Regions from separate parts of the Flavobacterium sp. 22659 genome, predicted to be linked through region 3. Evidence: riboswitches for the same ligand, from Rfam matches in the RefSeq annotation. Region 3 holds a riboswitch; each other region holds the start of a gene.

Region 1 (4,218 bases), on a different contig from region 3:
TTTGTTTGAAAAATTGCCTTTAGCAGCGTGAGTTCTGCTAGAGGTGATTTTTTATGAAAAGAAAATCATAATACAGATATATTTTAAAAATTAAAATTATGTCAAAGCTTAAAATAAATATCATCCTATTTGGAATAGGAAATATAGGAAGCACATTAATCAATCAGATTATCGAAAGTCAGGAGTTTTTTCTGCAAAGCAAAAATGTTGATTTTCATTTTCCTATTATCACCAATTCTACAGTAGCCTTTTTCGAGAAAGAAGGTGTTGGATATGCCTGGGAAACCAATTTTAGAGAATTGGCTGTTCCGTTTAGAGTCGAAGATATTATTGAATTTGCAAAAGAAAACGAATTCGAAAATCTTATTGCCGTTGATGCCACTGCAAGCGACGAATTGATTGGTCATTATAATACTTTAATCGAAAACGGATTCAATATCGTGGCTGTAAATAAAAAAGCCAATACTCTCCCAATTGATCTCTATAAAAAAATAAGAGAAAATCTTAAAAAATACGACAAAGAATTCTTGTATGAAACCTCTGTAGATACAGGATTTCCGGTTTTGCAGACATTAAGAGATTTGTATTATTCAGGAGAAAAAATAACCAAAATACGAGGTGTGTTTTCAGATAACCTGAGTTATGTATTTAATCGTTTTTCTGCCGAAGAAAACACTTTTTCCTCTATTTTAAAAGATGCCAGCCTTCTCGGATTAATGCGTTCTACATTTAAAGAAGATCTGTCTGGAAATGATACAGCCAGAAAATTATTGATCCTGACGAGAGAAATAGGAAAAGAATTCGAATTTTCAGATATCAAAATTCATCCTCTGATAAGAGAAGAACACTTAGAAAAAAATGGAATACTGAATAAAGATGCTATTGATAAATCATTTAAAATTGCCAAAATAACCCAAAAAGACAATCACGTCTTACGATATATTGGAGAATTTGATGTCGAGAAAAATACGCTGGAAGTAAAATTAGTATCAGAACCTGTAACATCAGCAATTGGCCAGTTAAAAGGTTCAGATTCTATTTTCGAAATTTACACACAATCATATGCTAATACTCCAATTGTGCTTCAAAGTGCATCACCGTGCAAACAGGCAATTTCGAGAGGTTTAATAACCGATATTCTAAAAGTTGCAGAAAAAATAAAAAATAAAGAAGCAGTCTGGCTTTAGTGGTTTTCAATATTACATAGTTCTTTGACAGATTGAAATAGAAAGTTAGATATTTTTTGTAGGATTTAACCTTCTTTAATTCAAATTGTAATTTTGTAAGATGTTTTTTAACGATAAAAAGCTGTTTTTTAACGTTTTTTAAGAAAAAATAAGCTTTTATAACTTGCAATATTAAAAAAATATTCGCAAATTTGTAAGACAAGTTAGAACTGTTAAAAAAGCAGTAATAATTGTTAAAATAGACAAAAACACTTTTTCGATTTTAATCACATCAAAAAAGTTTATAAAAAATACTAAATGCAAGATTTTTTAAAAATAACAGTCAAATCACAAATGAATAAGTCCCTACAGATGAACAAGATGTTCAATGTCGCACGTATTTGTGTATGCGTCTGTTGATACTAAAAGTATATATAAGTTGTATAAAACTTAGACCCTTTTGGTATTAAAAATCCAAAAGGGTTTTTTTATTCCATTTAGCATCATAACAAAGAATTAAAGTAAACATAAAGATTAAAAAATAACTAACATAAACTTAAACATCATGAGCGCAATTAACTACTTAAGAAAAAAATTCAGAAGTACAAAAACTGAAAGAAACAATCCGCCGCCAGCAAATGAATTGATCCACCCAAGTTTTGGAATAACTGAAACAGATAAAAAAGCGGTAAAAAAAGCACCAAATTCATTATTGTTTTTGATGTATTCTAAAGAAAATGAAACGCTTTTCATCTAAGTTGAAAAGTACCATCATACAGGGCTGAAACCTGCATAACATTACTGGGCATAACGTTCGGTAATTTTGTGCGTACAATAGTTTCTGATTGAATTATGTTTAAGAAATTGAATAATCAGTTTCGATAAAATTTGTTAGTTTAAGAAATTAGTAGTTAATTTGCACCGTTAAGTTCAAAAACGTATTGAAAATGTTATAAAGAAAGGAGGAGGGATTAGACCCGATGAATCCTTAGCAACCCTTCGTTAATTCGAAGAAGGTGCTGCATTCTACCACGCCCAAACGTGGAAAGATAACAACAAGAATTTTTCTAGTTTCAACTCTAGACTTTCTTTCTAATATTTCCACATACAAATCAAAAAGTAAAAAGATTTGAAATTGGAAAATATACCAAGTCCCATTATAATTCAAGATTTCATCACCGAAAGTGGTGCACTGTATCAATCGTTACCGTTAAGTTTTACACTTTCCGGAAAACCGTTGTATACAGCTCCAATTGTTTTGGTTAATCATGCCTTAACCGGAAACGCACAAGTTACCGGCGAAAATGGCTGGTGGAGTGATCTAATCGGCGAAGCCAAAACTATCGATACCAATCAATATACCGTTTTAGCATTTAATGTTCCCGGAAACGGAACCGATTCGTTTATAATCGAGAATTATCAGGATTTTACAACCAGAGATATTGCCAAAATCTTCATCAAAGGATTAAAAGCACTGCATATTGAAAAAGTTTTTGCCATAATAGGCGGTTCTGTCGGCGGAGGAATCGCTTGGGAAATTCTGGCTCTGGAACCCAACATTACAGAACATTTAATTCCTATTGCTACCGATTGGAAATCGACTGACTGGATGATTGCCAACTGTTTCCTGCAAGAACAAATTTTAAACAATTCTTCGAGACCAATCGAAGATGCCAGAATACACGCTATGTTGTGTTACCGTTCTCCGGAATCATTTAAAGAAAAATTTCAGCGAACCATCAATCAGGATCTTTTGATTTTTAATATAGAAAGCTGGCTGGCACATCATGGCAAAAAATTGCAGCAGCGATACCAGTTGTCATCTTATAAATTGATGAACCAATTGCTTAAAACCATCGATATTACCAGAAATAGTGAAGATTTCGAAACGTTAATATCCAAATCAAATGCTGCGATTCATATCGTGGCTATCAACTCAGATTTGTTTTTTACACCAAAAGAAAATCTGGAAACCTACAATGAATTAAAGAAATTTAAAAACAATGTTTTTTACAGCGAGATTGATTCGGTTCACGGACATGACGCTTTTTTAATCGAGTACAAACAATTAGATCATTTACTTGCCGATATTTTTAAGGCAGAAACAATAGCAAAATAAAATGAAAGTATTAAAATTTGGAGGTAAATCATTATCAAACGGAGAAGGACTTAACAAAGTAGTTTCAATCATTTCAGATAAAGTAAATCAAGGCGAGCAAATTGCCGTAGTCGTTTCTGCCCGAGGAAATGCGACAGATGAATTAGAAGATATCTTAAGAATTGCTGCTAAAAACGGTAATTATAAGCCTTTATTAGAAAGTTTTAAAGCATACCAGACTTCAGATTATCCGCAGGTAGATTTATCTGAGGAATTCAATATTTTAGATAAATTATTTGAAGGAGTTAGTCTTATTGGTGATTACAGCAATAAAATTAAAGATCAGATTTTGTCAAAAGGAGAATTGCTTTCGGCTAAATTATTGACTTCAATTTTAATTGAAAAAGGAATTCCTGCCAATTTTGTCGATACGAGAGAATTGTTGAAAACAGATTCTAAATTTGGCGATGCCCAGCCTTTAGAACAGCTTTCAAAGAAAAACGTTATCAATTATTTCAAACTTCATAATGGTGAAACAGTAAATATCGTTACCGGTTTTATTGGTTCAAACAACAACAACGACACCACAACTTTAGGAAGAAACGGAAGCAATTATACAGCTTCGTTAATTGCTAATTATCTGGATGCCGAAGAACTTCAAAACTTTACACACGTTGACGGAATCTATACAGCAAATCCAGATTTAGTTGCCGATGCTAAAAAAATCGAATTTTTATCGTTTAATGAGGCAAATGAATTAGCCAATTTTGGAGCAACAATTCTGCATGCCAAAACGATAATTCCTTTATTAGAAAAAAACATTCCCCTTCGTATTTTAAATACATTCAATCACGAAAATCACGGAACTTTAATCACTTCTAATTCTGCAAAAGAAGGAATTAAAACCCTTTCTGTTTTAGAAAACGTATCTCTTGTAAATCTTGAAGGACGCGG
Region 2 (4,218 bases), on a different contig from region 3:
ATTTGAACCAGGATTTACTTTGGGAGAGCGTGCTGAAACTGTTGAAAAGCAAGAAGACGGAACTTTCATTGTAACATCAAACAAAGGAACTAAATTTCACGCACCAGTTATTGCAATCGCAGGAGGTTTAGGAAGTTTTGAGCCTCGTAAGCCACTTATCGAAGATATCGAGTTTTATGAAGATAAAGGAGTAAAATACTTCATCAAAAATCCTGAGAAATTCAGAGATAAAAGAGTTGTTATTGCAGGAGGAGGAGATTCAGCATTAGACTGGTCAATTTTCTTAGCAAACGTAGCTTCAGAAGTGACTTTAATCCACAGAAGAAACGAATTCAGAGGAGCTTTAGATTCAGTAGAAAAAGTACAGGAATTAAAATCAGCTGGAAAAATTAAATTAATCACTCCAGCAGAAGTTATCGGAATCAATGGTGCTGAGCATGTTGAGTCATTAGATATCGAAGAAAACGGAGCACACCGTAAAATCGAATGTGATTATTTCATCCCGCTTTTCGGATTAACACCAAAATTAGGTCCAATTGGCGACTGGGGATTAGAAATCGAGAAAAATGCCATTAAAGTAAACAATGCATTAGATTACCAAACTAATATTCCAGGAATCTTCGCTATTGGAGACGTAAATACATACCCAGGAAAATTAAAGTTAATCCTTTGTGGTTTCCACGAAGCAACTTTAATGTGCCAGGCTGCATACGGAATCATCAACCCAGGTAAAAAATATGTATTGAAATATACAACAGTTTCTGGTGTAGACGGTTTCGACGGAACTCGTAAAGAAGCTCCAAAAGCGGTTGTGAAAGCGATTGTTTAATCTGAGATGCTGAGGTTCTAAGGGACTAAGACGCTAAGGTTTTTTTATATAGAAAGCTCAAACTTTTAGTTTGGGTTTTTTTTATTTGTATCTTTCAAGTTTATTAAATTTGATAAAAAAATAAAAAATTTTTGCGCTTAAGTTATTGAAAATGATAAAGTTAATTGTGGAAGAAATCAAATGAAAATATACAGTTTAATTTATATTGTTCTTCTAATTCCTATTTGTTCGTTTGCTCAAGTGAGACCAGAAAAATCAGAAGTTCAGAAAATAATCAGAAACAGTAAGGTAGAAATGAAAAAGGGTAAATTTTCTTTGCCTTCAGATAAATCTTGGAAATTTAACAATGCAGACAGTTTGTATTTTAAACAAGATACACTAAACGCTTTTGTGTATAAATCATCAAAACATAAAAACTTCTGTCAATTAATTGATTGGACATTTTATCGAAATAATGCGTTTATTTTAGGTCAAGAATCAAGCTGTGATGAGCCTTCAACTAGAAAAGTTTTGAAACATCCGAGCGACTATTTTACTCTTGCTGTTTATTCTGTAAAAAATGAAACTATGATTGATATTCTTAGATATGACAAAATGATTGTAGAATCTTTTATAGTAATTGGAATAGAAGAGAATAATGATTATTCGAACATAAAACTCATAAGAAGATTTAACGCAAACTAGTTTAGTTATAATTCCCGTCATATCTCAAAAACAAAGTAAAACCAAAACTCAGTATCTTACTTTTTTTGTGTCTGACAGAAACCTTAGCGCCTTAGCGCCTAAGTCCCTCAGAACCTTAGAAAAAAAACATTTGCAAATCGAAACCCTATTTCATACCTTTGCACTGTTCTTAAAATTATTGTCAGTTATCACGAAAGGCGGAGGGATAGACCCGATGAAACCTTAGCAACCCTTTATCATAAAGAAGGTGCTAAATTCTACTTTATACGACATTTTCCAGTATTAAAGATAGATAACACAAATACATACTCGTATTTCTCAAAACTTTTCCAGACAACATACAATATTTACTGAAATAACTCAGTAAAGGAGCGAATCATTGGCGCATTTTTGCAGTCAATAGTTCCCGCTTTTCGTTGCAATCATTTTGCTTTTTAAAGATAAAAGCAAAATGATTTCCTCTTCAATCGGGGCTAATGAGCCAGCAATAGTGCCCTTTTGGAATTAATGTAAAAAAAATATCCGAAGTAAATCGATAGGTTTAAACTTCATAATTATAATAAAAAAACTTAGCATCTTAGTCCCGATAGCTATCGGGATAGTTTTAGAAGCTAAAAAAAGAAGCCATGGCAATAACAATTCAAGAAGCAATAAAAAAAAATATCCTAATCCTTGATGGAGCAATGGGAACAATGTTGCAACGCTATAATTTCTCAGAAGAAGATTTCAGAGGAGAGCGTTTCAAAGATTTCCCGCATCCGTTAAAAGGTAACAACGATTTACTATCCCTAACACAACCACAAGCAATCCGCGATGTTCATGCGGCTTATTATGAAGCTGGTGCTGATATCGTAGAAACCAATACTTTCTCAGGAACGACAATCGGTATGGCCGATTATCATATGGAAGATTTGGTTTACGAATTAAACTACGAATCGGCAAAAATTGCAAGACAAGTAGCCGATGAGTTTACCGCAAAAAATCCTGACAAACCTCGTTTCGTAGCCGGTTCAATCGGACCGACAAACCGTACAGCAAGTATGTCGCCAGATGTAAACGATCCAGGTTACAGAGCCGTAACGTTTGACGATTTACGAATTGCTTACAAACAACAAGCAGAAGCTTTAATGGATGGAGGATGCGATTTACTTTTAGTAGAAACAATCTTCGATACGCTAAATGCAAAAGCTGCGCTTTTTGCAATCGAAGAAGTAAAAGAAGAACGCAACATCGATATTCCAATCATGGTTTCAGGAACAATTACAGATGCTTCTGGAAGAACACTTTCTGGGCAGACTGTTGAAGCTTTCTTGATTTCAGTTTCGCATATTCCGTTATTAAGTGTAGGATTCAATTGCGCTCTTGGAGCCGATTTGTTGAAACCGTATTTAAAAACATTAGCGCATAACACAAGCTTTAATGTGTCGGCACATCCAAACGCAGGTTTACCAAATGCTTTCGGACAATATGACGAAACACCAGAACAGACTCAGGTATTCATTAAAGAGTATTTAGAAGATAATTTAATCAATATCATCGGAGGTTGTTGCGGAACAACGCCAGATCATATTCGATTAATGGCTGAGGTGGCGAAGGATTATAAACCGAGAGTTGCGCCAACTTTTGAATAATTTAGAAAATTTTGTACAAATAAAAATTATGCTAAAAACAAGTAAAATTCTTTTGATTTTTATTTTACTTAATTTTTGTTCTTGTGATAAATTAGATACAAGAGAACTGATTGTTAAAAATAGTTCTGATAAAATAATATATAGTATTCTATCCGAAAATGATAGTATGAATGATTCAGGCTTTTATTATGAATATCAAGATGATTTTAATGAAAGTAAAAGAGAAGATTATGATGCTCCATTTGTTTTCGAGGAAATCATGAGCGGAAAAATGATTGCTAATAGCGATAGACCGAGATATTGGAATAATTATTTTCAAAGATTAGAAGACAAAAAAGCAAGGTTATTTATAGTAGAAAAGGATAGTGTAGATAAATATGGTTGGAAAACAATATTTGCTAACAATATTTACAGTAAAAAATATTTTATCACTCTTGATAAATTGGATAGCCTTAACTGGCAAATTGAATATAAAGGGGATAATTGAGAGAATCGTGAGAATGAATTTCTTATGAAACTGAATTTGCGTGAGGAATAGAAGCGGTTAGCCCACAGCCTGACGAAGGAAGAGCGAGGACTAATAGCGGATAGCCCGGTCCGAAGGGACACGCCCAAAATAAGATTGAAGAATAAATACATAATCCTAAAATAGTTTTTAGGATTTGAAATATTAGAATGAGATTGCTTCGTTCCTCACAAAGACAAGCAAAAAGTAAATTAAATGTTCCATAGGAACAATGGATTGGTAGAAAATGACAGAAAAAAGAAGAGACCTTGTATTATCAGGATTAGAACCGTTGATTATTACGCCGGAAAGTGTTTTCGTGAATGTTGGTGAGCGTACAAACGTAACAGGTTCAAGAAAATTCTTGAGATTAATCAAGGAAGAGAAATATGACGAGGCGCTTGATATTGCAAGACAACAAGTAGAAGGCGGGGCACAGATCATCGATATTAATATGGATGAAGGAATGCTTGACGGAGTTACTGCAATGACTAAATTTTTGAATTTAATTGCTGCAGAACCAGACATTTCGAGAGTGCCGATTATGATCGACAGTTCGAAATGGGAAA
Region 3 (4,218 bases):
AAATGAAAACGATTTTATTAACTGCTTTTATGCTCTGGAATTTTCAGGGCATAAAAGCTCAAAATACAATTAAAATGGAAAATCAAATAGAAATTCAGGCTATTACAGATGCCATAGAAAATTATTATTTTAAAGGTATTTATGAAGGTGATGAAATACTTTTAGGAAGTGTTTTTCAACCCGGAACATTCCTGTTTGGGGATGTAAAAGGACAGCCTTATTTTAAAACAGTCGATTTGTATCTGGATGGTGTTAAAAACCGACAAAGTCCAAAGGATTCCGGTAAGCCGTTTAAAGGAGAAATTCTGCATATAAGCGTTGTAAATTCTATTGCTGTAGCCGAATTAAATGTTAAAATGTATGACTTTAATTATCGGGATTTTTTATCTTTCCATAACATTAACGGCCGATGGCTGATTGTTAACAAAATGCTGACTGATACCAGCAGATAATTTAAATCTTGAAGCAATGTGGTACAATACAAAAGCTAAAGAACTTTTAGGAATTGATTATCCAATTTTACAAGGCCCTTTTGGAGGCAATTTATCAAGTGTAGAATTAACAGCTGCAGTTTCTAATGCAGGCGGATTAGGCGGTTATGGAGCTTATACAATGAGTCCGCAGGAAATTTTCGACATTGATAAACAGTTAAAAGCAGCCACAAATAAACCCTATAATATCAATCTTTTGGTTTCAGACCATGATATTCCCGAAGGCGGTTTAACCGATGAACAGTTTGAGAAAACAAAAGCCGTTTTTAAACCGTATTATGATGAAGCTGGAATCGCACTTCCGGAAAAACCAGCTCCATTTCAATCTAGATTTGAAAATCAGCTGCAGGTTATTTTAGACGTTAAGCCAAAAGTTTTCAGTTTTATGTTTGGCGTTCCCTCAGATGATGTTTTAGAACAATGCCGAAGATCAGGAATTGTAACGGTTGGAGCAGCAACAACTCTCGATGAAGCTGTTTTTCTGGACAGCAAAGGCGTTGATATGATTATTGCTTCTGGTTTTGAAGCAGGCGGACATCGTCCTTCTTTTTTAGATAAATCTGAAGCTTCTTTAACCGGAACTTTTGTTCTATTGCAGTTAATGCGCGAAAAAATAAAAACACCCATAATTGCAGCCGGCGGCATTGCTGATGGAAAAGGAATTGCAGCAGCTTTAACTTTAGGAGCAAGTGCTGCCCAGATAGGAACCGCTTTTTTAGCTACAAACGAATCTAATGCACTGCCAATTCACAGAGAAATGCTGTTTTCTGATGCTGCAAAATACACCACACTTTCACGCGCTTACACAGGAAGACTCGGACGCGGGATTACAAGCCGGCTTGCTAAAGATATAATGGGAAAAGAATCAGATATTCTGCCTTTTCCATTACAGACTACTTTTATTGCTCCACTGCGAAAAGCAGCGCTTGATAAACAAAAATGGGATATGATATTATTTTGGGGCGGTCAGATTTCTCCAATTTTAAAACATACTAAAGCTTCTGTTTTGATGAATGCTTTGATTGAAGAAACTACAGCTTATTTTGATGGATTAAAATCATAATTCTAAATACAAACTCATTTCATAACCGAAATGAGTTTTTTTTATGTCTTATAAAAACAAGCTAATCAATCATATTGGGATTGATGTATGAATTTCCATTATAAAATTGATGCATCTTTTAAATTTATATTTTGGTATAATTAGTTTAAATACAGTGATTTATATTTTGTTGAATAACACTTTTTTAATAAAAATGAAAAAAACTTATTTTATACTTGACTAATTTGGTAGAATTAGTATATATTTGTATCACAGAAAAATTATATAATGATACTTATCCAGAAAGACTGAGGGAATAGGCCCAATGAAGTCTTAGCAACCTGTTGCCGAATAAGGTGCTAAATCCTTCCGCTATAAGCGGGCAGATAAGAAAGATTTCCTCAAAATCTGAATAAGTTCATCCATTAAAATTTATTAAAATGAAAACAGAATCAATTTTATACGCCGGTTATGAGCTTTTGAATATAATTTTAGAAGAAAATAGTCTGGCCGTTTTTCGAATGTAAAAACACGAATTCTCTCTTAAACCTTCTTTTTAAAATACAATCTGCTGATGGTTTTTTCATCGGCCTGAAACCCTTTTGTCTAATCTAAAAACTAAAAATAAAATGAAAAAAATACTATTAGGTTTTGCTTTGTTTCTTGGAGCTGTTCAAACTCAGGCTCAGGAAAGTAATTTACAATTAAAAGGAACTGTTGTCGATACCGTTGCACAATACGTTTACTTACAGAAATTTCACAATAAAATGTTTACCACAATAGATTCAGTAAAAGTAAAAGACGGAAATTTTAGTTTTAAAACAAAAGTAAAAACGCCTGAATTATACGGATTAAGTGTAAACACAGAAAGTTCGCCTTTGTATGTTTTCCTTGAAAAAGAACCAATTACAGTAAAGCTGAGTCCGAAGAAATATTATACTGCTTCTGTCGTTGAGGGTTCAGCTTCTCAGGATTTATTCGAAACCTATAAAAAGAGCAAAGATCCAGAAATCAGCAAATTTATAACTGAACATCCAAAATCTATTGTTTCTGCTTATGTCTTATACAGAAATTGGTCGTACAGATTAACACCTGAGCAGATTACACAAAATATTGCCCTGCTGGATAAAAGTCTTCAAAATACCACTTACGTGAAAGAATTAAAAGAACTGGCTGTTGTTTTAGACGGATTAGCAGTAGGTAAAAAAGCCCCAGATTTTACAGCCAATGATCCTAACGGAAAGCCAGTTCGTCTCTATGATAATTTAAAAGGTTACACTTTAGTCGATTTTTGGGCTTCATGGTGCGGTCCATGCCGAAGAGAAAATCCAAATATCGTAGCCGCTTACAAAGAATTTCATGACAAAGGATTCAATATTGTGGGAATCTCATTAGATAAAAAGAAAGAAAACTGGATTAAAGGAATTCAGGACGATAATTTAACCTGGACACATGTTTCTGATTTACTTTTCTGGAACAGTGCCGTTGCCAAATTGTACGGTGTAAGAGCTATTCCGGGAAACTATTTAGTAGATTCTAAAGGAATAATCGTTGCAAAAAATCTGCACGGAGAAGAATTACAATCTACATTAAAAAGACTTTTAGAAAGTAAAATTTGATAAAGAAATACGCAATCTTGTCATTCCGAGGAACGAGGAATCACACTAGAGAATCCATATAGAAAGTCGTCAATCTTTGTCGAGTTACATGTGTGATTTCTCCTCCGTCGAAATGACAAAAAGAAGAATAAAACACATGCAAATACAATTTAGTTAATTAAAATGATAAAGGAAATGAATGCTATTGAGCCAACAACAAAACCAACAGAGTCTGAATGTTACTTTTCTAAGTTTAGAGAAAATACAGTAGGAATTGATCATACTTTCGAATCGGTTTACGGAGAACAAAATCTGATATATGCTGACTGGGTTGCCAGTGGAAGGCTGTATATCCCGATCGAAGATATAATGCTCAACAAAATAGGTCCAATGATTGCCAATACGCATTCACTTTCAAGTCAAACAGGAAAAACGTCTACGTATGCGTATCAGTATGCGAGAGATGTCATTAAAAAATCGGTTAACGCCAATCAATCAGATGTTTTGATAACAACCGGAAGCGGTATGACTGCAGCTTTATCGAAACTGCAGCGTATTATGGCTCTGCGAACAAAATCAGATCAGGACAGACCTGTCGTTTTTATCACACACATGGAGCATCATTCTAATCAGGTTTCGTGGTATGAAACAAATGCCGAAGTTGTGATTTTACCGCCAGATGAAAATAATTTAGTCGATCCGAAGGTGCTTTCTCAGGAAATCAAAAAATATGCAGACAGAAGCTTAAAAATAGGTTCATTTACGGGCTGTTCGAATGTTACGGGAATTATTACGCCTTATCATGAATTAGCTAAAATCATGCACCAAAACGGCGGACTTTGTTTTGTAGATTTTGCAGCTTCGGCACCGTATGTCAAAATTGATATGCATCCAAAAGATCCAGAACAGCAATTAGATGCAATTTTCTTTTCGCCTCATAAATTTTTGGGCGGACCCGGAACCTGCGGTATTTTGGTTTTTAATGAAAAATTATACCAATCTGATTTTCCAGATAATCCAGGCGGGGGAAATGTAAAATGGACCAATCCGTTAGGAAAATATTGTTACAGCGATGTAATAGAAGTGA

What was found. A riboswitch is a leader RNA that binds a small molecule or an ion and turns the genes downstream of it on or off. The one in region 3 is predicted to bind S-adenosylmethionine.
Region 1: it holds a riboswitch for S-adenosylmethionine, as region 3 does, so the genes downstream of both, ACTJIW_RS09235 (alpha/beta fold hydrolase) here and ACTJIW_RS02390 (redoxin domain-containing protein) in region 3, are expected to answer to the same signal.
Region 2: it holds a riboswitch for S-adenosylmethionine, as region 3 does, so the genes downstream of both, ACTJIW_RS09315 (homocysteine S-methyltransferase family protein) here and ACTJIW_RS02390 (redoxin domain-containing protein) in region 3, are expected to answer to the same signal.

Annotation. Positions count from the first base shown of each region.
Region 1 covers NZ_JBQEMU010000007.1:11,051-15,268, forward strand. Annotated here, with positions in the region: gene ACTJIW_RS09225 (aspartate kinase) at 99-1,187, shown strand; gene ACTJIW_RS09230 (hypothetical protein) at 1,732-1,923, shown strand; SAM riboswitch class I at 2,114-2,222, shown strand; gene ACTJIW_RS09235 (alpha/beta fold hydrolase) at 2,302-3,285, shown strand; gene thrA (bifunctional aspartate kinase/homoserine dehydrogenase I) at 3,287-4,218, shown strand, end outside.
Region 2 covers NZ_JBQEMU010000007.1:29,260-33,477, forward strand. Annotated here, with positions in the region: gene ACTJIW_RS09305 (NAD(P)/FAD-dependent oxidoreductase) at 1-829, shown strand, start outside; gene ACTJIW_RS09310 (hypothetical protein) at 1,010-1,513, shown strand; SAM riboswitch class I at 1,696-1,812, shown strand; gene ACTJIW_RS09315 (homocysteine S-methyltransferase family protein) at 2,140-3,144, shown strand; gene ACTJIW_RS09320 (hypothetical protein) at 3,173-3,631, shown strand; gene metH (methionine synthase) at 3,897-4,218, shown strand, end outside.
Region 3 covers NZ_JBQEMU010000002.1:38,462-42,679, reverse strand. Annotated here, with positions in the region: gene ACTJIW_RS02405 (SDR family NAD(P)-dependent oxidoreductase) at 1-2, shown strand, start outside; gene ACTJIW_RS02400 (nuclear transport factor 2 family protein) at 3-452, shown strand; gene ACTJIW_RS02395 (NAD(P)H-dependent flavin oxidoreductase) at 469-1,554, shown strand; SAM riboswitch class I at 1,826-1,926, shown strand; gene ACTJIW_RS02390 (redoxin domain-containing protein) at 2,163-3,152, shown strand; gene ACTJIW_RS02385 (aminotransferase class V-fold PLP-dependent enzyme) at 3,327-4,218, shown strand, end outside.